Regions from separate parts of the Streptomyces sp. NPDC037083 genome, predicted to be linked through region 3. Evidence: predicted binding sites of a transcription regulator. Region 3 holds the regulator's gene; each other region holds the start of a gene.

Region 1 (6,826 bases), on a different contig from region 3:
AGGACCGTTCCGACGCTTCCCACTTCATCGAGATCGTGGAGTTCCCCTCCTACGAGGAGGCGATGCGGAACTCGAACCTTCCGGAGACCGACAAGGTCTTCCGGGAGCTGGTGGCCCTGTGCGACGAGATGCCGACCTTCACGGATCTCGACGTCGTACGGGACGAGCAGCTGTACGCGCAGACGGCGCGGCGGTTCTTCGAGACGGTCGGCACGCGGGGGGAGCTGCCGCCGCTCGACGGACTGATCGCCGAGGACTACCACGACCACGATCCCGCCAACGAGCAGGACACCATGGGGATGGACGCGATGCGCCGGGAGGTCGAGATGTGGCGGGGCGGATTCGACTTCGCCTTCTCCCTCGACGACCAGATCGAGCAGGGGGACCGCGTGTGCAACCGGTGGACCTGGCGCGGCACCCACAAGGGCGACTTCATGGGGATCCCGGCCACCGGGAAGCAGGTCACCATGACCGGGACGACAATCTTCCGGTGCCGGGAGGACGGGAAGATCGTCGAGGCCTGGTGGCAGTACGACCGGCTCGGGCTGATGGGGCAGTTGGGCGCGCTGGACGCCCTGGAGCAGTAGCGACACCGCCGGCCGCGGGAACGGCGGACCGACGCCGAGGCCCGGCGCCCCTTGTCTGCAGGGTGCCGGGCCTCGGTGCTGCCGTGCGTACCGACCTGGGTCAGTGCGAGTGGCCGTGGCTGTGACCGCCGGCGGCCGGCTCTTCCTCTTCCTTCTTCTCGACGACCAGGGTCTCGGTCGTCAGGAGGAGGGAGGCGATGGAGGCGGCGTTCTCCAGGGCGGAGCGGGTGACCTTGACCGGGTCGATGACGCCGGCCTTGACCAGGTCGCCGTACTCGCCGGTGGCGGCGTTGAAGCCCTGGCCCTTGTCGAGCTCGGCGACCTTGGCGGTGATGACGTAGCCCTCGAGGCCGGCGTTCTCGGCGATCCAGCGCAGCGGCTCGACGACGGCGCGGCGGACGACGGCGACACCGGTGGCCTCGTCGCCGGTCTTGCCCAGGCCGCCCTCCAGCACCTTGGCGGCGTGGACCAGCGCGGAACCGCCACCGGAGACGATGCCCTCCTCGACCGCGGCGCGGGTCGCGGAGATGGCGTCCTCCAGACGGTGCTTCTTCTCCTTCAGCTCCACCTCGGTGGCGGCGCCGACCTTGATCACGCACACGCCGCCGGCCAGCTTCGCGAGGCGCTCCTGGAGCTTCTCGCGGTCCCAGTCGGAGTCGGTGTTCTCGATCTCGGCCTTGATCTGCGCGACGCGGCCGGTGACCTCGGAGGAGTCGCCGGCGCCGTCGACGACCGTGGTGTCGTCCTTGGTGACGGTGACGCGGCGGGCGGAGCCGAGCACGTCGACGCCGACCTGGTCGAGCTTGAGGCCGACCTCTTCGGAGATGACGGTGGCGCCGGTGAGGACGGCCAGGTCCTGGAGCATCGCCTTGCGGCGGTCACCGAAGCCGGGGGCCTTCACGGCGACCGCGTTGAAGGTGCCGCGGATCTTGTTCACGACGAGGGTCGACAGGGCCTCGCCCTCGAGGTCCTCGGCGATGATCAGCAGCGGGCGGGAGGAGTTGGTCTGGATGACCTTCTCCAGCAGCGGCAGCAGGTCGGAGATCGAGGAGATCTTGCCCTGGTTGATGAGGATGTAGGGGTCCTCGAGGACGGCCTCCATGCGCTCCTGGTCCGTCACGAAGTACGGCGACAGGTAGCCCTTGTCGAAGGCCATGCCCTCGGTGAAGTCCAGCTCCAGACCGAAGGTGTTGGACTCCTCGACGGTGATGACACCGTCCTTGCCGACCTTGTCCATCGCCTCGGCGATGAGCTCGCCGACCTGCTGGTCCTGGGCGGACAGCGCGGCGACGGCGGCGATGTCGGACTTCTCGTCGATCGGGCGGGCGGTGGCCAGCAGATCGTCGGAGATGGCCTTGACGGCGGCGTCGATGCCCTTCTTCAGGGCGGCCGGGGACGCGCCCGCGGCGACGTTGCGCAGACCCTCGCGCACGAGCGCCTGGGCGAGCACGGTGGCGGTGGTCGTACCGTCGCCCGCGATGTCGTTGGTCTTGGTCGCCACCTCCTTCACGAGCTGCGCGCCGAGGTTCTCGTACGGGTCCTCGAGCTCGACCTCGCGGGCGATGGTGACGCCGTCGTTGGTGATGGTGGGAGCGCCGAACTTCTTGTCGATGACGACGTTGCGGCCCTTGGGGCCGATCGTCACCTTGACCGTGTCGGCAAGCTTGTTGACGCCGCGCTCGAGGGCGCGACGGGCGTCCTCGTCGAACTTCAGGATCTTCGCCATGGGAGCGGTTCAGCCCTCTCGGAAAACGTGGGAGAAACGAACTGCGCTCCCAGCGCCCGGCTTCACAAAGTCGCGGGGGCCAGGAGCGCAGTTCACTGCAAAACTGGGTGAATTACTTCTCGATGATCGCGAGAACGTCGCGAGCCGAGAGGACGAGGTACTCCTCGCCGTTGTACTTCACCTCGGTGCCGCCGTACTTGCTGTACAGGACGACATCGCCGACCTTGACGTCGAGCGGCAGGCGCTCGCCGTTCTCGAAGCGACCCGGGCCCACGGCGAGGACGGCGCCCTCCTGGGGCTTCTCCTTCGCGGTGTCCGGGATGACCAGGCCAGAGGCGGTGGTCTGCTCGGCGTCGAGCGGCTGGACCACGATGCGGTCCTCGAGCGGCTTGATGGCAACCTTGGAGCTGGTGGTCGTCACGATCCGACCTCCCCCTTCGGAGATCTCACGGGGTTAACTGTCTGAGGTGGCGACCAGGTGGATCCGTCGTCGCGGGTGCCGGACCTGCCCGTCGCGTAGTTGGCACTCTCCGGTGGGGAGTGCCAAAGCCGAGACTATGACCGCGATTAGCACTCGGTCAAGCGGAGTGCCAATGACGGCGGCGCGTCGTCCGGTTTTCGGTGGCCCCTCGGGGTGTTCGGCGCCCGGTGTTCGTGTGCACGTCACCGGAGGCTGCCGCGGCCCCGGCCCCCGCTCCGGCCCTGGACGGGCATCGCCCACGAACGCCGGACAGGTGGAACGGGCGCACCCGCCGGCGATGCACAGCCGCCTCAGACGTAGTCCTCCAGACGGCCCACCGTCAGCCCCTGCTCCTGCACCTGGCGCAGCAGTCGCGTCGTGCGTTCCCTCAGGGCCGTGGCCGTCGTCTCGTCCGGGGCGACGGCGATGACGTCGCCGGGGCGGAGGCGGTGGGGGCCGCGGGTGTAGGCGAGGCCGTCGGGGCCCAGTGCGGCGCGCCACAGGACGACGGCCGCGATGCCGCAGTCGGCGGCGGCGCGCCGGGTGGTGGCGTCGTAGACGCCGTAGGGCGGGCGGAAGAGGCGCGGGCGCAGACCGAAGCGGGACCGGAGCTTGTCCTGCTGCCCGCAGATCTCGGCGCGCTGGCCCGCGTAGGGCAGGCCGCGCAGGGCCGGGTGGTCCAGGGTGTGGTTCTGGATGTTCGCGCCGACCGACTGCAGCCGGGCGAAGTGGGCGTAGCCCGGGCCCACCACGCTGTCGGTGAGGAACATGCTCACGGGGAGGCGCAGTTCGCGGACCATGTCGACGAACCGGGGGTCGCGTTCGGCGCCGTCGTCGTAGGTGAGGAAGACGACCTTGTCGGTGGTCGGGACGTGGTCGACGACCGGAGGAAGGGCCGAGCCGGGGCTGCCCGCCAGGACCCGGGAGGGGTGGTCCGGCGCGGGCGCCAGGGGGGCCGGCAGGCCCCAGCGGCGGTACGGCGGGGGCCCGGCCTGGGCGGGTGGCCGCACCTGCGCGGCGGCCTTCCTGCCCAGGCGTTCGATGGGGTCGACGGACTGGGCGCAGCCGGCCAGGGTCGTCAGGATCAGCAGGAGGGCCGCCAGTCCCCGCGCCCTCACAGGTAGTCCTCCAGCCGGGCCACCGCGTACCCCTTGGCCGTGACCTTGTCCAGGAAGCGGCGGATCATGTCGGGCATCGTTCCCTTCCAGTCGCCCCGGCCGCGGAAGTGGCTCAGGACGATGTCGCCGGGATGGAGGTCGCGGTCCCACTCCCGGTACTCCCAGTGGTCGACGAAGACCTCCTCGGCCCAGAGAGGGGCGTAGCGCACGCCGCAGGTCTTCGCGGCGCGCAGGGTGTCCTGGTCGTAGTTGCCGAACGGTGGCCGGAAGAGGGCGGGGCGCTTGCCGTAGCGCTTGCGGATCACCTCCTGCATGCCGCAGATCTCCCGCTTCTGACGGGCGTAGGAGAGGGCCGGCAGGTAGGGGTGGTGGAGGGTGTGGTTGTTCAGGACCACGCCGCGGTTCTGCATCTTCTTGAAGTAGCCGTAGTCGTCCTTGATCAGGTAGTCGCTGAGGAAGGCGGTGTAGGGGATCTTCAGCTCGCTCGCCATGCGCAGGAACGCCGGGTCCTTCTCGGCGCCGTCGTCGATGGTGAGGAAGACGACCTTGTCCGTGGTCGGGATTTTGGTGAAGACCGGCGGGAGGCCGAGTTCCTCGTGGTCGTCCACCTCGAATCCCTTGCGGGTCGAGATCTTCGGCCGGTGTGCGGGCGGCGCCGGGGGCGTCAGCGGGACCTTCTTCAGGCCCCAGCGCCTCGCCGCGACGACCCGGGCCCGGTGGGCGGCGCGGAGCCGGCCTGCGTACGCGTGCAGGGCGCGGGCCGGCGGCGCGGCGGGCGCGGCCTTCTCGGGCTGCTGGCCCGGCGCGGGCCCGGTCGCCCCACCGGCGCCGCCACCGGCGCAGCCCGAGGCGACGGCGGCCAGGACGAGCACGGCGACGGCACTCCGCGTCATCGCACTCCGCGTCACCGCGGCCCGGAACAGCGCGGCCCGGACGGTCGCGGTCCGCGAGGCCGTGACCCGCACCGCCGTGGCCCCGGCCGTGGTGGCCCGCAGTGCCGTGGACCGGGCTGTGGCGGTCCGCGACCGCGTGGTCCGGGTGCCCTTGCGGCGGCGCGAGCAGGGTGTCCGAGAAGTGCCGTTCTGATCATTTTGTACGACAGGTCCCATGGCGCCGGATCCTCGCAGTCACCGCCCCCGCGACTCCGCCCGACACCGCCGCCGGAGGCGCACCATCCACCGACTGGCCCACAATGACCCGGTGAACGACCTCGCTCCTCTCCTCACCCCCGAGGGCCGCGCCCTCCTCGACGCGGTGCGCGACACCGCTCCCGCCGACGAACTCGCCGTCGCCACCCGGCTGCGCCGCGAACACCCCGCCGGTCTGGTGTCCGCGGCCCTCGGCCAGGCCAGGCTGCGACAGCGGGCGGCGGCGAAGTTCGGGTCCGAGGACGCGCAGCGGATGTTCTTCACGCCGAACGGCGTGGAGCAGTCGACGCGGGCGAGCGTCGCCGGCTACCGGGCCGAGCGGATGAGGGCGCTCGGCGTCACCTCCGTCGCCGATCTGTGCTGCGGGATCGGCGGGGACGCCATCGCGCTCGCCCGGGCCGGGATCCGGGTCCTGGCCGTGGACCGGGATCCGGCCACGGCGGAGGCGGCACGCGCGAACGCCGACGCGCTGGGGCTGAGCGAGTTGATCGAGGTGCGCGAGGCGGACGTCACCGAGGTGGACACCGGCGGCTACGACGCCGTGTTCGTCGACCCGGCACGCCGGGGCGGACGCGGGCGCATCTTCGATCCCGAGGCCTACTCGCCGCCCCTGTCCTGGGCGGTCGGCGCCGCCCTCGCCGCCCCGCGGGCCGCCCTGAAGATCGCGCCCGGGGTGCCGCACGAGGCGATCCCGGCCGAGGCCGGGGCCGAGTGGATCTCGGACGGCGGGGACGTGAAGGAGGCGGTGCTGTGGTTCGGGACCGCCGAGCGGGGAGCCGTCCGGGCGACCCTGCTGCCGGGGCCGCGCTCACTGCTCGGCGGCGGACTGCCCGACCCGCGGGTGCGGCCGGTCGGGCGGTATCTGTACGAGCCGGACGGCGCCGTCATCCGGGCCCATCTGGTCGCCGACGTGGCCCGGGAGCTCGACGGCGGGCTGATCGACGAGACCATCGCCTACGTCACCGCCGACGAACTGCGCCCCACCCCGTACGCCACCGCCTACGAGATCACCGACCGGCTCCCGTTCAACGTCAAGAAGCTGCGGGCGCTGCTGCGGGAGCGGGAGGTCGGGGTCCTGACCGTGAAGAAGCGGGGGTCGGCGGTGGAGCCGGAGGAACTGCGCAGGAAGGCGCTGCCCAGGCCGCAGGGACCGCACGCGGCGACGGTGTTCCTGACGCGAGTGGCGGGCGCCCCGACCATGCTGATCGGGAAGCCCGCCACTGTCTGACACCGGTCAGGGCGTCAGTCGTCCTCGTGCAGATCCTCCGGCAGCAGATGCCTTGCCACCTGCAGGAGCCGCTCCACCCGAGCCGGTTCGGTCTCGACCTCCTTCACCAGCCAGTAGGCGAGGAGGGCGCTGCCCTTCGACGCGCCGGACAGGATCTCCTCGTACAGCGACCAGGTTCCGGCCCGTACCGCGTCCTTGCAGGCCTCGGCGAGGTCGTCGTCGTCCACGATGACGAACGACCACAGCAGGTCGAGGAACCGGTTGCGGGCGGCGGGCGGGGTGTTCCGGTCCGCGAGAGCGGCCATCAGCACCCGGGCGACGGGGACGACCGTCGGCGTCGCCCAGCTCTCCTGCAGCACGTGGGACTCGATGCCCCTGGGCTCGGCCTCCTGCGGCGTCCGCGCACCGGCGATCCGCCGCAGCTCGGCGGGGACGTGCTCCGCGGAACCGCACCTGCGGCACGGGAGTGTCGACCAGTCGTACAAGCCCAGTTCGAGCTCCATGGCGTCCATCGCTCACTCCCCTCAGCGGTGCTGCTTGTGCCAGATGCCGCCCTCTT
Region 2 (6,826 bases), on a different contig from region 3:
GGCGGCGTTCTGCAGGGCAGAGCGGGTCACCTTCGCCGGGTCGATGATGCCTTCGGCGATCATGTCGACGTACTCGCCGGTCGCGGCGTTCAGGCCGTGGCCGACCTGGAGGTTGCGGACCTTCTCCACGACGACGCCACCCTCGAGACCACCGTTGACGGCGATCTGCTTGAGCGGGGCCTCCAGTGCGATGCGCACGGCGTTGGCGCCGGTCGCCTCGTCACCCTCGAGCTCCAGCTTCTCGAAGACGGCGGACGCCTGGATGAGCGCCACGCCACCACCGGCGACGATGCCCTCCTCGACGGCGGCCTTCGCGTTGCGGACGGCGTCCTCGATGCGGTGCTTGCGCTCCTTGAGCTCCACCTCGGTGGCGGCGCCGGCCTTGATGACCGCGACACCGCCGGCGAGCTTCGCCAGGCGCTCCTGCAGCTTCTCGCGGTCGTAGTCCGAGTCGCTGTTCTCGATCTCGGCGCGGATCTGGTTCACACGGCCCGCGACCTGGTCCGAGGAGCCGGAACCGTCGACGATGGTGGTCTCGTCCTTGGTGATGACGACCTTGCGGGCCTTGCCCAGGAGGTCCAGGGAGGTGTTCTCGAGCTTGAGACCGACCTCCTCGGAGATGACCTCGCCGCCGGTGAGGATGGCGATGTCGTTCAGCATCGCCTTGCGGCGGTCGCCGAAGCCCGGGGCCTTGACCGCGACGGACTTGAAGGTGCCGCGGATCTTGTTGACGACCAGGGTCGACAGGGCCTCGCCCTCGACGTCCTCGGCGATGATCAGCAGCGGCTTGCCCGACTGCATGACCTTCTCGAGGAGCGGGAGCAGGTCCTTGACGTTCGCGATCTTGGAGTTCGCGATCAGGATGTACGGGTCGTCGAGGACGGCCTCCATACGCTCCATGTCGGTGGCGAAGTACGCCGAGATGTAGCCCTTGTCGAAGCGCATACCCTCGGTGAGCTCCAGCTCCAGACCGAAGGTCTGGGACTCCTCGACGGTGATGACGCCTTCCTTGCCGACCTTGTCCATGGCCTCGGCGATGAGCTCGCCGATCTGGGTGTCGGCGGCGGAGATGGAGGCCGTGGAAGCGATCTGCTCCTTGGTCTCGACATCCTTCGCCTGCTCGAGCAGGGCGCCGGAGACGGCCTCGACGGCCTTCTCGATGCCGCGCTTGAGGGCCATCGGGTTGGCGCCGGCGGCGACGTTGCGAAGGCCTTCCTTGACCAGGGCCTGGGCCAGGACGGTCGCGGTCGTCGTGCCGTCACCGGCTACGTCGTCCGTCTTCTTCGCGACTTCCTTGACCAGCTCGGCGCCGATCTTCTCGTACGGGTCCTCGAGCTCGATCTCCTTGGCGATGGACACGCCATCGTTGGTGATCGTGGGGGCGCCCCACTTCTTCTCGAGGACGACGTTGCGGCCCTTGGGGCCGAGCGTCACCTTGACGGCGTCCGCGAGCTGGTTCATGCCGCGCTCGAGGCCGCGCCGTGCCTCCTCGTCGAACGCGATGATCTTGGCCATGTGAAGTGGTCCTCCCGGACTGGGGTGGATTGCTCCGGACCGCGCTGGCGCCCGCGACGGACGGCTCGCCGGCCTCGTGGTTCCTTGCCCCACCTGGCCTGCGGGCCTCACCGACCCGGTCCTTCGTTGTCACTCTCACCTTCAGAGTGCTAACGCAATGATTAGCACTCGACCCATGAGAGTGCAAGCGCCTCCGCCGGACCGGTGCCCTTCCGGACACCCCTCGGGACGCCTCCCGGACGCCCCCGGACAGACCGAAGGGCTCGCACCCCCCAGGAGGTGCGAGCCCTTCGACAGATGTACAGAAGAACGACGCTGTCAGTCGGCGCGTGCTTCAGCCGGTCGCGAGACGGACCATGTCCGCCTGCGGCCCCTTCTGGCCCTGCGAGATCTCGAAATCGACCCGCTGACCCTCTTCCAGGGTGCGGTAGCCGTCCATCTGAATCGCGCTGTAGTGGACGAAAACATCCGCACCACCGTCGACCGCGATGAAGCCGTACCCCTTCTCCGCGTTGAACCACTTGACGGTGCCCTGAGCCATGCCTAACTCCCCTATTACTGGCCCTTGCACAGATCCACACTTCGCGGATCCGGGTCAGACCTCACCCCCCAGTTGGTTGGGGGCGTGCGCCGGAACGCGTCGACCGCGGCTGAATGTATCTGTCCAACTGCCGTCTGCAACAGGTCAGTCGGACGAGAATTCTGGACGCAGGGGATCCGGAATGTGGCGAGAATTCGCCTGAATTCAGGGCAAGTCGGGCCCTGCAAAAGCCGCAAAAGCCACAGAAGGAGCGCGCACTTTGGCTGCTTCTCATCGGGCTGAGGTGGAAATAAAAGGCTCCTGATCCGGTGATCCGGATCGGGTTCCCCAACTGTACCGCGCTCAACCACACTGAATTGCCCCCTCCGCTTCTATCGCGGAGAGGGCAATTCGATGAACTCTCGGTAATCGCTGTTACCGACGGTTACTACCGGCGGGTACTGACCAGCGGTCAGCCACCGGCGACGGCCGGGATGATGGAGACTCCGGCGCCGTCCGGGGTCGCCGTCTGAAGGCCCTGCTCGAAGCGGACGTCGTCGTCGTTCACGTACACGTTGACGAACCGGCGCAGCTTGCCCTGGTCGTCCAGGACGCGGGCGGCGATGCCGGTGTGGTTCTTCTCCAGGTCGGAGATGACCTCGCCGAGAGTCGCCCCCTCGGCGGTGACCTCCGCCTGACCGCCGGTGTAGGTGCGCAGGATGGTGGGGATGCGGACGTTGACGCTCATGACGCGAGGCCAGCCTCTCGGAAGGAGTCCAGGTTCGGGCGGATGGTCGCGGTCAGGCCGGTGCCGGCCACCGCGTCCAGGGTCTTCAGGCCGTCGCCCGTGTTCAGGACGACGGTGGTCTTCGTCGGGTCCAGCAGCCCGTTCCCGATCAGCTTGCGCGTCACACCCACCGTCACCCCGCCGGCGGTCTCCGCGAAGATGCCCTCGGTCCGCGCCAGCAGCTTGATCGCGTCGACGATCTGCTCGTCGGTGACGTCCTCCACCGCACCGCCGGTGCGACGGGCGATGTCGAGGACGTACGGGCCGTCCGCCGGGTTGCCGATGGCCAGCGACTTGGCGATGGTGTCCGGCTTCTGGGGGCGCACGACGTCGTGCCCGGCCTTGTAGGCGACGGACACCGGGGAGCACCCCTCCGCCTGCGCACCGAAGATCTTGTACGGCCGGTCCTCGACGAGCCCGAGCTTGATCAGCTCCTGCAGACCCTTGTCGATCTTCGTGAGCTGCGAGCCGGAGGCGATCGGCACGACCAGCTGGTCGGGGATCCGCCAGCCGAGCTGCTCGCAGATCTCGTACGCCAGGGTCTTGGAACCCTCCGCGTAGTACGGCCGCAGGTTGACGTTGACGAAGCCCCAGCCCTCGCCCGCCGGGTCGCCGATGAGCTCGGAGCAGAAGCGGTTGACGTCGTCGTAGTTGCCCTCGATGCCGACGAGCTCACCGCCGTACACGGCGGCCATGACGACCTTGCCCTGCTCCAGGTCGTGCGGGATGAACACGCAGGAGCGGAAGCCGGCGCGGGCGGCGGCGGCGCCGACGGCGCCGGCCAGGTTGCCCGTGGAGGAGCAGGAGAGGGTCGTGAAGCCGAAGGCGCGGGCGGCCTCGATGGCCTGGGCGACGACCCGGTCCTTGAAGGAGTGCGTCGGGTTGCCGGAGTCGTCCTTGACGAACAGCTTTCCGGCGTCGACGCCCAGCTCACGGGCGAGGTTGTCGGCCTGGACGAGCTTGGTCCAGCCCGGGTTGATGTTCGGCTTGTCCGCCACGTCGGCCGGGACGGGCAGCAGCGGCGCGTAGCGCCAGATGTTCGCGGGTCCCGCCTCGATGCGCTTGCGGAGCTCCTCCGTCTCGTAGGAGGAGAAGTCGTACGCGATCTCGAGCGGGCCGAAACACTCCTCGCAGGCGAAGACCGGGCCGAGGGGGACGCGGTGACCGCACTCCCGGCAGCTCAGCGCCGCGGCGGGACCGAGGTCCACGGAAGAGGTCGGCGTAGAGTCGGTGGTGCTTGCAACAGTCTGCGCAGCCATGTGAGGCGAGGCCCTTTCTCCTCATCTTCCTCACGACGCATTTCGCCGTGAGACGGATTTGGCACCTTCCCGAGCCGGGAGCCTCGCGGAACGATCATCTGGTGGATCAGTGATCGCTACGAGACCGGCTGGAGGGTTGCCGGGGCTTCATCGGGCCGTATCCCTCTGCCCCTCTGGATGAGCGGTATGAAGTTGTCGACGGCGACCTCGGACATGCGATGGTCATCCGCGTTGTTCAAGACTGTAACCGAAGGCCAGGACAGTTGAGAGAGTCGTCCGAACCGCGAGATGGATCACACGGTCACCTGCCGTGCACCCGGTGTGATCACGACAGTGAGGAGCCGCGGACTGTGCTGGAAGAAGTCGAGCGCTGGCTGGCCACCCGCTCCTGGTCGGTGACCGATCGCCCGCTGCACCGGATCCTGGCCGCGAAACGCGCCACGAACCAGACGGTGTCCGTCGTCCTGCCCGCCCTCAACGAGGAGGAGACGGTCGGCGAGATCGTCGCCGTCATCCGTCACGACCTCATGCACCAGGTCCCGCTCGTCGACGAGATCGTCGTCGTCGACTCGGGATCGACCGACCGCACGTCCGAGGTCGCCGCCGCGGCGGGCGCGCGGGTCGTCCACCGGGACGACATCCTGCCGCGCATACCCGCCGTGCCGGGCAAGGGCGAGGTCCTGTGGCGCTCCCTGCTGGTCACCAGCGGGGACATCGTCTGTTTCATCGACGCCGACCTGAAGGAGTTCTCCTCCGACTTCGTCTCGGGGATCGTCGGACCGCTGCTCACCGACCCGGACGTGGACCTGGTCAAGGGCATGTACGACCGTCCGCTGGGCGGTGCGGCCGGACAGGGCGGACGGGTCACCGAGCTGATGGCCCGCCCCCTGCTCAACATGCACTGGCCGCAGCTGGCCGGATTCGTGCAGCCGCTCGGCGGCGAGTACGCGGCCCGCCGCAGCCTGCTGGAACAGCTGCCCTTCCCCGTCGGCTACGGCGTGGAGCTCGGCATGCTGGTCGACGCCCTGCACCTGGTGGGCCTCGACGCGCTCGCCCAGGTCGACGTCGGGGTGCGCAAGCACCGCCACCAGGACGGCCAGGCCCTGGGCCGGATGGCGGCGGCGATCTACCGCACCGCTCAGCTCCGGCTGGCCCGCGGGCACATGATCCGTCCGGCCCTCACCCAGTTCGAGCGCAGCCCGGACGGCTTCGAGCCGCGTACCTACTCCGTGGACACCGAGGAACGCCCGCCGATGACGGAGATCACGGAGTACGCGACCCGCAAGGTGGCCTGAAGCCCGCGACGGGCCCGGGCCGGCGAGGCGGTCCGGGCCTACGTCGTGGGTCGGCGATCCCGGAAAATGGCGCGGGGGCGTCCCCGTGCGAACGTTTGGGCGTTTCGAGGCCGGGCTAGGTTGAGGCGTATGGCTACCACGCACGAAACGGTCGCTCGGGGCACTGCTCAGGTACTGGTCGCGTCCAACCGCGGCCCGGTCTCCTACGAGCTGCGCGAGGACGGCTCGCTGCACGCGAAACGCGGCGGCGGCGGGCTGGTCTCCGGTCTGTCCGCCATCGGCCCCGAATCGGGCGCCCTCTGGGTGTGCTCGGCGCTCTCCGACGGCGACCGCGAGGCGGTCTCGCGCGGGGTCGGCGAGGAGGGCGTGCGCATGCTGCCCATCCCGGCCGACGTGCACGCCGACGCCTACAACGGCATCGCCAACTCGGTGCTCTGGTTCGTCCACCACCTGCTGTACCAGACCCCGCTGGAACCGGCCTTCGACGCGGAGTTCCGCCGTCAGTGGGCGGCGTACGAGGAGTACAACCGGGCCTTCGCCCAGGCGCTGGCGCAGGAGGCGGCGGACGGCGCCGCCGTCCTCGTCCAGGACTACCACCTGTGCCTGGTCCCCGGGATGCTCCGGGCGCTCCGCCCCGACCTGCGCATCGGCCACTTCTCGCACACGCCGTGGGCGCCGGTGGACTACTTCGGCCTGCTGCCCGACGACATCCGCGAACAGCTGCTGACGGGCATGCTCGGCGCGGACCGCCTGGGCTTCCTCACCCGCCGCTGGGCGGACGCGTTCACCGCCTGCTGCAGCGAGTTCGTCGGCGGCCTGGGCAGGACGCGGGTGGGCGTGCACGGCTTGGGCGCCGACGCGGAGTTCCTGCGGGAGCGCTCGCACCGGCCGGACGTCGACGAGCGGATGACGGCCCTGCGCGAGGAGATCGGCGAGGGCCGCAGGACGATCGTCCGCGTCGACCGCACCGAACTGTCCAAGAACATCGTGCGCGGCCTGCTGGCCTACCGGCAGCTGCTCGACGACCACCCGGAGTGGCGCGAACGGGTGGTCCACGTGGCCTTCGCCTACCCCTCCCGCCAGGACCTGGCCGTCTACCGGGACTACATGACGGAGGTCCAGCGTGTGACGGAGGAGATCAACTCCGCCTACGGCACGCCCGGCTGGACCCCGGTCCTGCTGAACCTCAAGGACGACTTCGCCCGCTCCCTGGCCGCCTACCGGCTGGCCGACGTGGCTCTGGTCAACCCGATCCGCGACGGCATGAACCTGGTCGCCAAGGAGGTCCCGGTCGTCTCCGACGAGGGCTGCGCGCTGGTGCTGTCCCGGGAGGCCGGGGCGTACTGGGAGCTGCGCGACGATGCGATCGTCGTCAACCCGTACGACGTCCTGGAGACCGCGCGCGCCCTGCACGAGGGGCTGGTCATGAAGCCGGAGGAGCGGACCGAAC
Region 3 (6,826 bases):
GGGTCCTACCGTGGACGCATGAGCGATGAGCGACGCCGGAGAACCCTCGTCGTGGACGGGACGACCGCCTATGTGTGGACGGTCCGCCACCGGCACGGGGACGGGCAGCCGTGCCGGGAGATCCTCACCCTCAGCCGGGACGGCAAGCGCACCCGCATCGTCTTCCGGGACGGTGAAGGGCGCTACTCGGGTGGCGGCGGGTACGGGCACAGCGGCGGGGTGGGCGACCGCCACCATCACCTCAACCTCCACGAGCCCGGCGTGGTGCGCGCCTTCGTCGACGAGGCCGTCAAGCGGGAACTGCTGCCCATGGACGGTGAGTTGGACGGCTGGGAACTGTTCCCGGCCGTCGCGGCCGCGGTGGCGCTCAGCCGCGCGGCGCCAGCCACTGCTGGAGCTCCACCAGATTCCCCTCCGGGTCTTTGAGGTGGGCGACGCGCATCCGGTCGCCCATCGGCGCCGGGCCCCGCAGGAGCACCGCGCCCCGGGAGACGATCCGCGTGCAGTACGCGTCCAGGTCGTCGACGCGCAGCGCCACCAGGGAGCGGTGCCCGGTCGGCGGGTCGTCCAGTTCGCCGAGGACCGCGGCCATCATCGCCCGGTCCTGCAGGGCGATGCCCGCCGAGCCGGCGGCGGGGCTGAACTTCTCGTACGGCCCGTTCGTCGCGCCGGACTGCGGCTCGAGGCCGAGGACGTCGGCGTAGAAGCGGTAGCAGGCGGCGAAGTCGGTGACGAGCAGCCGCACCTGGGCGAGTTCCACGGTGTCCCCCCGGAGGTTCAGGACCAGCGACCGGTGCGGCCGAGCAGCAGCGCGGTCGCGGCCGTGCCGGCGGTCGACGTGCGCAGCACACTACGACCGAGGCGGCAGGTCTTCGCACCCGCCTCCTCGAACAGCGCCAACTCCTCGGGCGAGACGCCGCCTTCGGGGCCCACGACCAGCACGATCTCACCGGAGGCCGGGAGTTCGGCGGTCGCCAGGGGCTCGCCGGGGTAGTCGCGGTCCTCGTGCAGGACGGCCGCGAAGTCGGCCCGGGCGAGAAGCGCCGCCACCTGCTTGGTGGTCGAGGCCTCGGCGACCTCGGGGAAGCGGACCCGGCGCGACTGCTTGCCGGCCTCGCGGGCGGTGGCCCGCCACTTGGCGAGCGCCTTCAGCCCGCGTTCGCCCTTCCACTGCGTGATGCAGCGCGAGGCCGCCCAGGGCACGATCGCGTCGACGCCGGTCTCGGTCATCGTCTCGACGGCCAGCTCACCCCGGTCGCCCTTGGGCAGCGCCTGGACCACGGTGATCCGCGGCGATTCGGCGGGTTCCTCGGTCACCTCTTCCAGGCGCACCACCAGCCGGTCCTTGCCCTCGGCGGCGACGACTTCCCCCGGGGCCCAGCGCCCGGCGCCGTCGGTGAGGACGACCGCCTCGCCGGCCCGCAGCCGCTTGACGGACACGGCGTGCCGGCCCTCGGGGCCGTCCAGCACGAACTCGGAGCGGCCGGCGGGCAGTTCGGCGACGACGAAGACGGGCGCGGTCACCGGGCGCCGCCCTGGTCCCCGCGGTGGTCCGCCGGGAAGTCCGCGGGGAACTGCGACAACGCTGTCCGGGCCTGGGCCAGTTCGGACAGCAGGACCTCCACCAGCTGCCCGGCGGGCAGCTCGCGGGCCATCCGGTGCCCCTGCCCGGCCCACAGCGCCATGCCCTGCGCGTCGCCCGCCTTGGCGGCCGCCTTGCGCAGCGGCGACGTGAGGTGGTGGACCTCCGGGTAGGCGGCGGGCGCGTACGGGCCGTGCTCGCGCAGGAAGCGGTTGACCAGGCCACGGGCCGGACGGCCGGAGAAGGCGCGGGTCAGCTCGGTGCGGACGAAAAGGGGGTTGGTCAGCGCCTGCTTGTGCACGGCGTGCGCGCCCGACTCGGGAGTGGCGAGGAACGCGGTGCCCAGCTGGGCCGCGCTCGCGCCCGCCGCGAGGACCGCGGCGATCTGGCTGCCGCGCATGAGACCGCCGGCGGCCACGATGGGCAGCCGCACCGACTCGCGGACCTGGGCGACCAGGGAGAGCAGTCCGATGCCGCACCCGTCGGTCTCCGGGTTGTCCCGGTGGGTGCCCTGGTGTCCGCCGGCCTCCACGCCCTGCACGATCACCGCGTCGGCACCGGCCCGCTCCACCGCGACGGCCTCCTCGGCGGTGGTCGCCGTGACCAGGGTGAACGTTCCCGCGCGCCGCAGGGAGTCCAGCGCGTCCGGGCTGGGGACGCCGAAGTGGAACGACACGACCGGGACCGGGTTGTCCAGCAGCACGGCGAGCTTGGCGTCGTAACCGTCGTCGCGACCGCTGTCCGGGTCGCCGAGCTCGGTCTCGTACCAGGCGGCCTCACCGGCCAACTGGTGTGCGTAGACCTCGACGGCGCCCGCGGCGGGGAGCGCTGTGTTGGCCGCCCCGCCGGAGCCGGTGCCCGCACCGGGATGCTCGGGCTGCGGCAGGAAGAGGTTCACGCCGAAGGGGCGGCCGGTCAGGCTCCGCAGCTGCTTGATCTCCTGGTACATGCCGTCGGCCGTCTTGTACCCGGCGGCGAGGAACCCGAGCCCGCCCGCCTCGGCCACGGCGGCGGCGAGCTGCGGGAGGGAGACGCCGCCCGCCATGGGGGCCTGCACGATCGGGTGCGGAAAGAGATCGGTCAGCGCGGAGGACATGACGGCATGTTGTCACGTCCTCCGAACAAGTCCGAATCGGCCCTTCCCGTCGCCACAGGCCGCTCACGGCCCGTGCGGAAAGGGCGGTGGGGGCGGGAACCCGCCCCCACGCCCTGCCTCACCGCCCGTTGAACGCGTCCTTCAGCCGGGAGAACAGGCCCTGCTGCCCGGGCTGGAACTGGCCCGTGGGCCGCTCCTCGCCCCGCAGCTTCGCCAGCTCGCGCAGCAGCCGCTCCTGCTCGGGGTCCAGCTTCGTCGGCGTCTGGACCTCGACGTGCACGATGAGGTCGCCGCGGCCGCCGCCCCGCAGGTGCGTGACGCCCCGGCCGTGCAGCGGGATCGACTGGCCGGACTGGGTGCCGGGCCGGATGTCGACCTCCTCCAGGCCGTCCAGCGTCTCCAGCGGCACCTTCGTGCCGAGGGACGCCGCGGTCATCGGGAGGGTGACCGTGCAGTGCAGGTCGTCACCGCGCCGCTGGAACTGCGCGTGCGGCACCTCGTGGATCTCGACGTACAGATCGCCGGCGGGACCGCCGCCGGGGCCGACCTCGCCCTCGCCCGCCAACTGGATGCGGGTGCCGTTGTCGACGCCGGCCGGGATCTTCACCGTCAGCGTGCGGCGCGAGCGGACCCGGCCGTCACCGGCGCACTCCGGGCACGGCGTCGGGACGACGGTGCCGAAGCCCTGGCACTGCGGGCACGGCCGCGAGGTCATGACCTGGCCGAGGAAGGACCGCGTCACCTGCGACACCTCGCCGCGGCCGCGGCACATGTCACACGTCTGGGCGGTGGTCCCCGGCGCCGCGCCCTCACCGCTGCACGTGGTGCAGACGATCGCCGTGTCGACCTGGATGTCCTTCGTCGTGCCGAAGGCGGCTTCCTCGAGGTCGATCTCCAGCCGGATCATCGCGTCCTGGCCGCGCCGGGTGCGCGAACGCGGGCCGCGCTGCGACGCCGTCCCGAAGAACGCGTCCATGATGTCCGAGAAGTTCCCGAAGCCGCCGGCCCCGAAGCCGCCGGCGCCACCGCCGCCCGACTGGGACAGCGGATCGCCGCCGAGGTCGTAGACCTGCTTCTTCTGCGGGTCCGACAGCACCTCGTAAGCGGCGTTGATCTCCTTGAACCGCTCCTGGGTCTTCGGATCCGGGTTGACGTCCGGGTGCAGCTCGCGCGCGAGCCGCCGGAAGGCCTTCTTGATCTCTTCCTGCGACGCGTCGCGGCGCACGCCGAGGACGGCGTAGTAGTCCGTGGCCACTCAGGACTCCGCCAGGATCTGTCCGACGTACCGTGCCACCGCTCGTACCGCTCCCATCGTTCCCGGGTAATCCATGCGGGTCGGTCCGACCACGCCGAGTTTGGCGACTGCCTCGCCGCCCGAACCGTAACCGACCGACACCACGGAAGTGGAGTTGAGCCCCTCGTGGGCGATCTCGTGACCGATGCGTACGGTCATGCCCGAATCCCCCGCCTCGCCAAGGAGCTTGAGGAGCACGACCTGCTCCTCGAGGGCCTCCAGGACGGGCCGGATGGTGAGGGGAAAGTCATGTCCGAAGCGGGTGAGATTGGCGGTGCCGCCGATCATCAGCCGCTCCTCGTTCTCCTCGACGAGCGTCTCCAGCAGGGTGGAGAGCACCGTCGTGACCGTGCCGCGGTCCTCCGCCTCGAAGGCTTCCGGCAGATCCTCCACCAGACGCGGCACGTCGGAGAACCGGCGGCCCGCCACCCGGCTGTTGAGCCGGGCGCGCAGATCCGCCAGCGAGGCCTCCCCGAAGGGCGCCGGGCAGTCCACCATCCGCTGCTCGACCCGCCCGGTGTCCGTGATCAGCACGAGCATCAGGCGCGCGGGCGCGAGCGAGAGAAGCTCCACGTGCCGCACGGTCGAGCGGGTCAGGGACGGGTACTGCACGACGGCGACCTGCCGGGTGAGCTGCGCGAGCAGCCGTACCGTGCGGGCCACGACGTCGTCGAGGTCGACGGCGCCGTCGAGGAAGTTCTGGATGGCCCGCCGCTCCGGACCGGTCATCGGCTTGACGCCGGCCAGCTTGTCGACGAACAGCCGGTAGCCCTTGTCCGTGGGGATGCGCCCGGCGCTGGTGTGCGGCTGGGCGATGTACCCCTCGTCCTCCAGGGCGGCCATGTCGTTGCGGACCGTCGCCGGGGACACGCCGAGGTTGTGCCGCTCGGTGAGCGCCTTGGACCCCACGGGCTCCTCGGTGCCGACGTAGTCCTGGACGATCGCGCGCAGCACCTGGAGCCTGCGTTCACTCAGCATCCGCGCGCACCTCCAGCATCTCGTCCCCAGTCCCCTGGTCGCCTCGCCTGGCACTCTTCACATCCGAGTGCCAGCGTTCCCCGGCCCAGTGTACGGCTGTGGGGTACACCCAGGGCAAGGTCGGTCCTTCGCGGGCCGTCGTCCAGCTAGCGTCGCGGTATGACGGTGACTTGGGAAGAGCTCGGATGGGAGCGGCTCGCGACCGGGGTCGGCCGGGTCCGGCTGCCGGGCTGGGACTGCACGGCGGGGCTGGTCGTCGGGGCGGGCGCGGTGCTGGTGATCGACGCGGGGTCCAGCTTGGCCGAGGGGGCGCGGCTGCGGGCGCAGGCCGAGGAGCTCACCGGGGCGCGTGTGACTCATCTCGCGCTCACCCACCCCCACTTCGACCACGTGTTCGGTGCGGGGGCCTTCGCGGGCGCGGAGGTCTACGGGGCCGTGGGCGTGGACTCCGTGCCGGGCGAGGAACTGCGGGCGGACGCGGTGCGCAACGGCTTGGACGAGACGGCGGCGACGGAGGCCGTGGACACCCTCGTCCGGCCCCGCCATCTGGTCTGCGGCGAGTGGACCCTCGACCTCGGCGAGGGCCGCCAGGTCCTGCTCGCCAACGTCGGCCCCGCCCACACCGCGCACGACCTCGTGGTCCTGGTCCCCGGAGCCCCGGGCTCACCGGAGGTGGTGTTCTGCGGCGACCTGGTCGAGGAGTCCGGCGAGCCGCAGGCCGGGCCCGACGCCGTTCCCTCCCACTGGCCCGCAGCCCTGGACCGCCTCCTGGACCTCGGCGGCGAGGACGCGGTCTACGTGCCCGGCCACGGCGCGGCGGTGGACGCGGCGTTCGTGCGTGCGCAACGCGACGCGCTGGCGACCCGTTTCGGCGTGTCGCACTGACCCTGCGCCCCCTCGCACCGGCTCTTCTCCTATCGTCATCCGAATGCGCCCACCCGTCTCCGGCCACCGCCCTTCCCCCGAAGGCCCCCCGGGCCCGCGCGCTCGTGGGTACTCCGCCGACCTGACCCCTCCCTGGAAGAAGCCGAAGCCCGTCCCCGAAGTGGCGGCGGAGCCCGGCCTGGTGGTGGAGGAGCCCGGCACCGGCTTCTGCGGCGCGGTGATCGGCTGCGAGGCGGGCACGGTGACGCTGGAGGACCGCTTCGGCAAGCACCGGGTCTTCCCGCTGGAGCCGAGGGGCTTCCTGCTGGAGGGCAGGGTGGTGACCCTCGTCAGACCCTCCTCGGGCCCCGCGCGTCCCGCCCGTACCGCCTCCGGCTCGGTCGCCGTCCCCGGCGCGCGCGCCCGGGTCGCCCGCGCCGGACGCATCTACGTCGAGGGCCGGCACGACGCCGAGCTGGTCGAGAAGGTGTGGGGCGACGACCTGCGCATCGAGGGCGTGGTGGTGGAGTACCTGGAGGGCGTCGACGACCTGCCGTCGATCGTCGCGGACTTCGCACCGGGGCCGGACGCACGGCTGGGGGTCCTGGTGGACCACCTGGTGCCGGGCACCAAGGAGTGGCGCATCGCCCGGTCGGTGACCAGCGAACACGCCCTGGTCGTCGGCCACCCCTACATCGACATCTGGGAAGCGGTGAAGCCGGCGGCCCTGGGCATCGACGGCTGGCCCCGCGTTCCGCACGGGCAGGACTGGAAGACGGGGGTGTGCCGGGCGCTGGGCTGGCCGTCGGAGAACACCGGGGCGGTGTGGCAGGCGATCCTGAAGCGGGTGGGCTCCTACAAGGACCTGGAGCCGGAGCTCCTGGGCCGGGTGGAGGAACTGATCGACTTCGTCACCGCCCCGGCCTAGCACGGCGGCGAGCCGCCCGGCGGGCCTCCTCTGCGGCAGGGCCTAGTCCACGAGGTCGCGGACCACCGCGTCGGCCAGCAGTCG

What was found. Region 3 encodes HrcA, which represses chaperone genes, less so after heat shock. Its sites were predicted from a motif close to TTNGCACTCNGNNNNNCNGAGTGCNAA; they were not measured.
Region 1: the regulator HrcA is predicted to act here: its motif matches at 2,881-2,907, upstream of groES (co-chaperone GroES).
Region 2: the regulator HrcA is predicted to act here: its motif matches at 1,677-1,703, upstream of groL (chaperonin GroEL).

The regions. Positions count from the first base shown of each region.
Region 1 covers NZ_JBVJSQ010000001.1:714,579-721,404, forward strand. The annotation lists gene ACZ7DE_RS03245 (ester cyclase) at 1-587, shown strand, start outside; gene groL (chaperonin GroEL) at 688-2,313, opposite strand; gene groES (co-chaperone GroES) at 2,426-2,734, opposite strand; gene ACZ7DE_RS03260 (polysaccharide deacetylase family protein) at 3,085-3,891, opposite strand; gene ACZ7DE_RS03265 (polysaccharide deacetylase family protein) at 3,888-4,784, opposite strand; gene ACZ7DE_RS03270 (THUMP-like domain-containing protein) at 5,092-6,267, shown strand; gene ACZ7DE_RS03275 (hypothetical protein) at 6,282-6,779, opposite strand; gene ACZ7DE_RS03280 (RHS repeat-associated core domain-containing protein) at 6,792-6,826, opposite strand, start outside.
Region 2 covers NZ_JBVJSQ010000005.1:444,045-450,870, forward strand. The annotation lists gene groL (chaperonin GroEL) at 1-1,515, opposite strand, end outside; gene ACZ7DE_RS16800 (cold-shock protein) at 1,850-2,056, opposite strand; gene ACZ7DE_RS16805 (MoaD/ThiS family protein) at 2,508-2,783, opposite strand; gene thrC (threonine synthase) at 2,780-4,081, opposite strand; SAM riboswitch class I at 4,100-4,265, opposite strand; gene ACZ7DE_RS16815 (glucosyl-3-phosphoglycerate synthase) at 4,432-5,376, shown strand; gene ACZ7DE_RS16820 (alpha,alpha-trehalose-phosphate synthase (UDP-forming)) at 5,506-6,826, shown strand, end outside.
Region 3 covers NZ_JBVJSQ010000002.1:473,823-480,648, forward strand. The annotation lists gene ACZ7DE_RS06920 (hypothetical protein) at 19-426, shown strand; gene ACZ7DE_RS06925 (VOC family protein) at 368-760, opposite strand; gene ACZ7DE_RS06930 (16S rRNA (uracil(1498)-N(3))-methyltransferase) at 778-1,524, opposite strand; gene ACZ7DE_RS06935 (nitronate monooxygenase) at 1,521-2,678, opposite strand; gene dnaJ (molecular chaperone DnaJ) at 2,797-3,933, opposite strand; gene hrcA (heat-inducible transcriptional repressor HrcA) at 3,934-4,950, opposite strand; gene ACZ7DE_RS06950 (MBL fold metallo-hydrolase) at 5,110-5,835, shown strand; gene ACZ7DE_RS06955 (DUF3097 domain-containing protein) at 5,879-6,742, shown strand; gene hemW (radical SAM family heme chaperone HemW) at 6,785-6,826, opposite strand, start outside.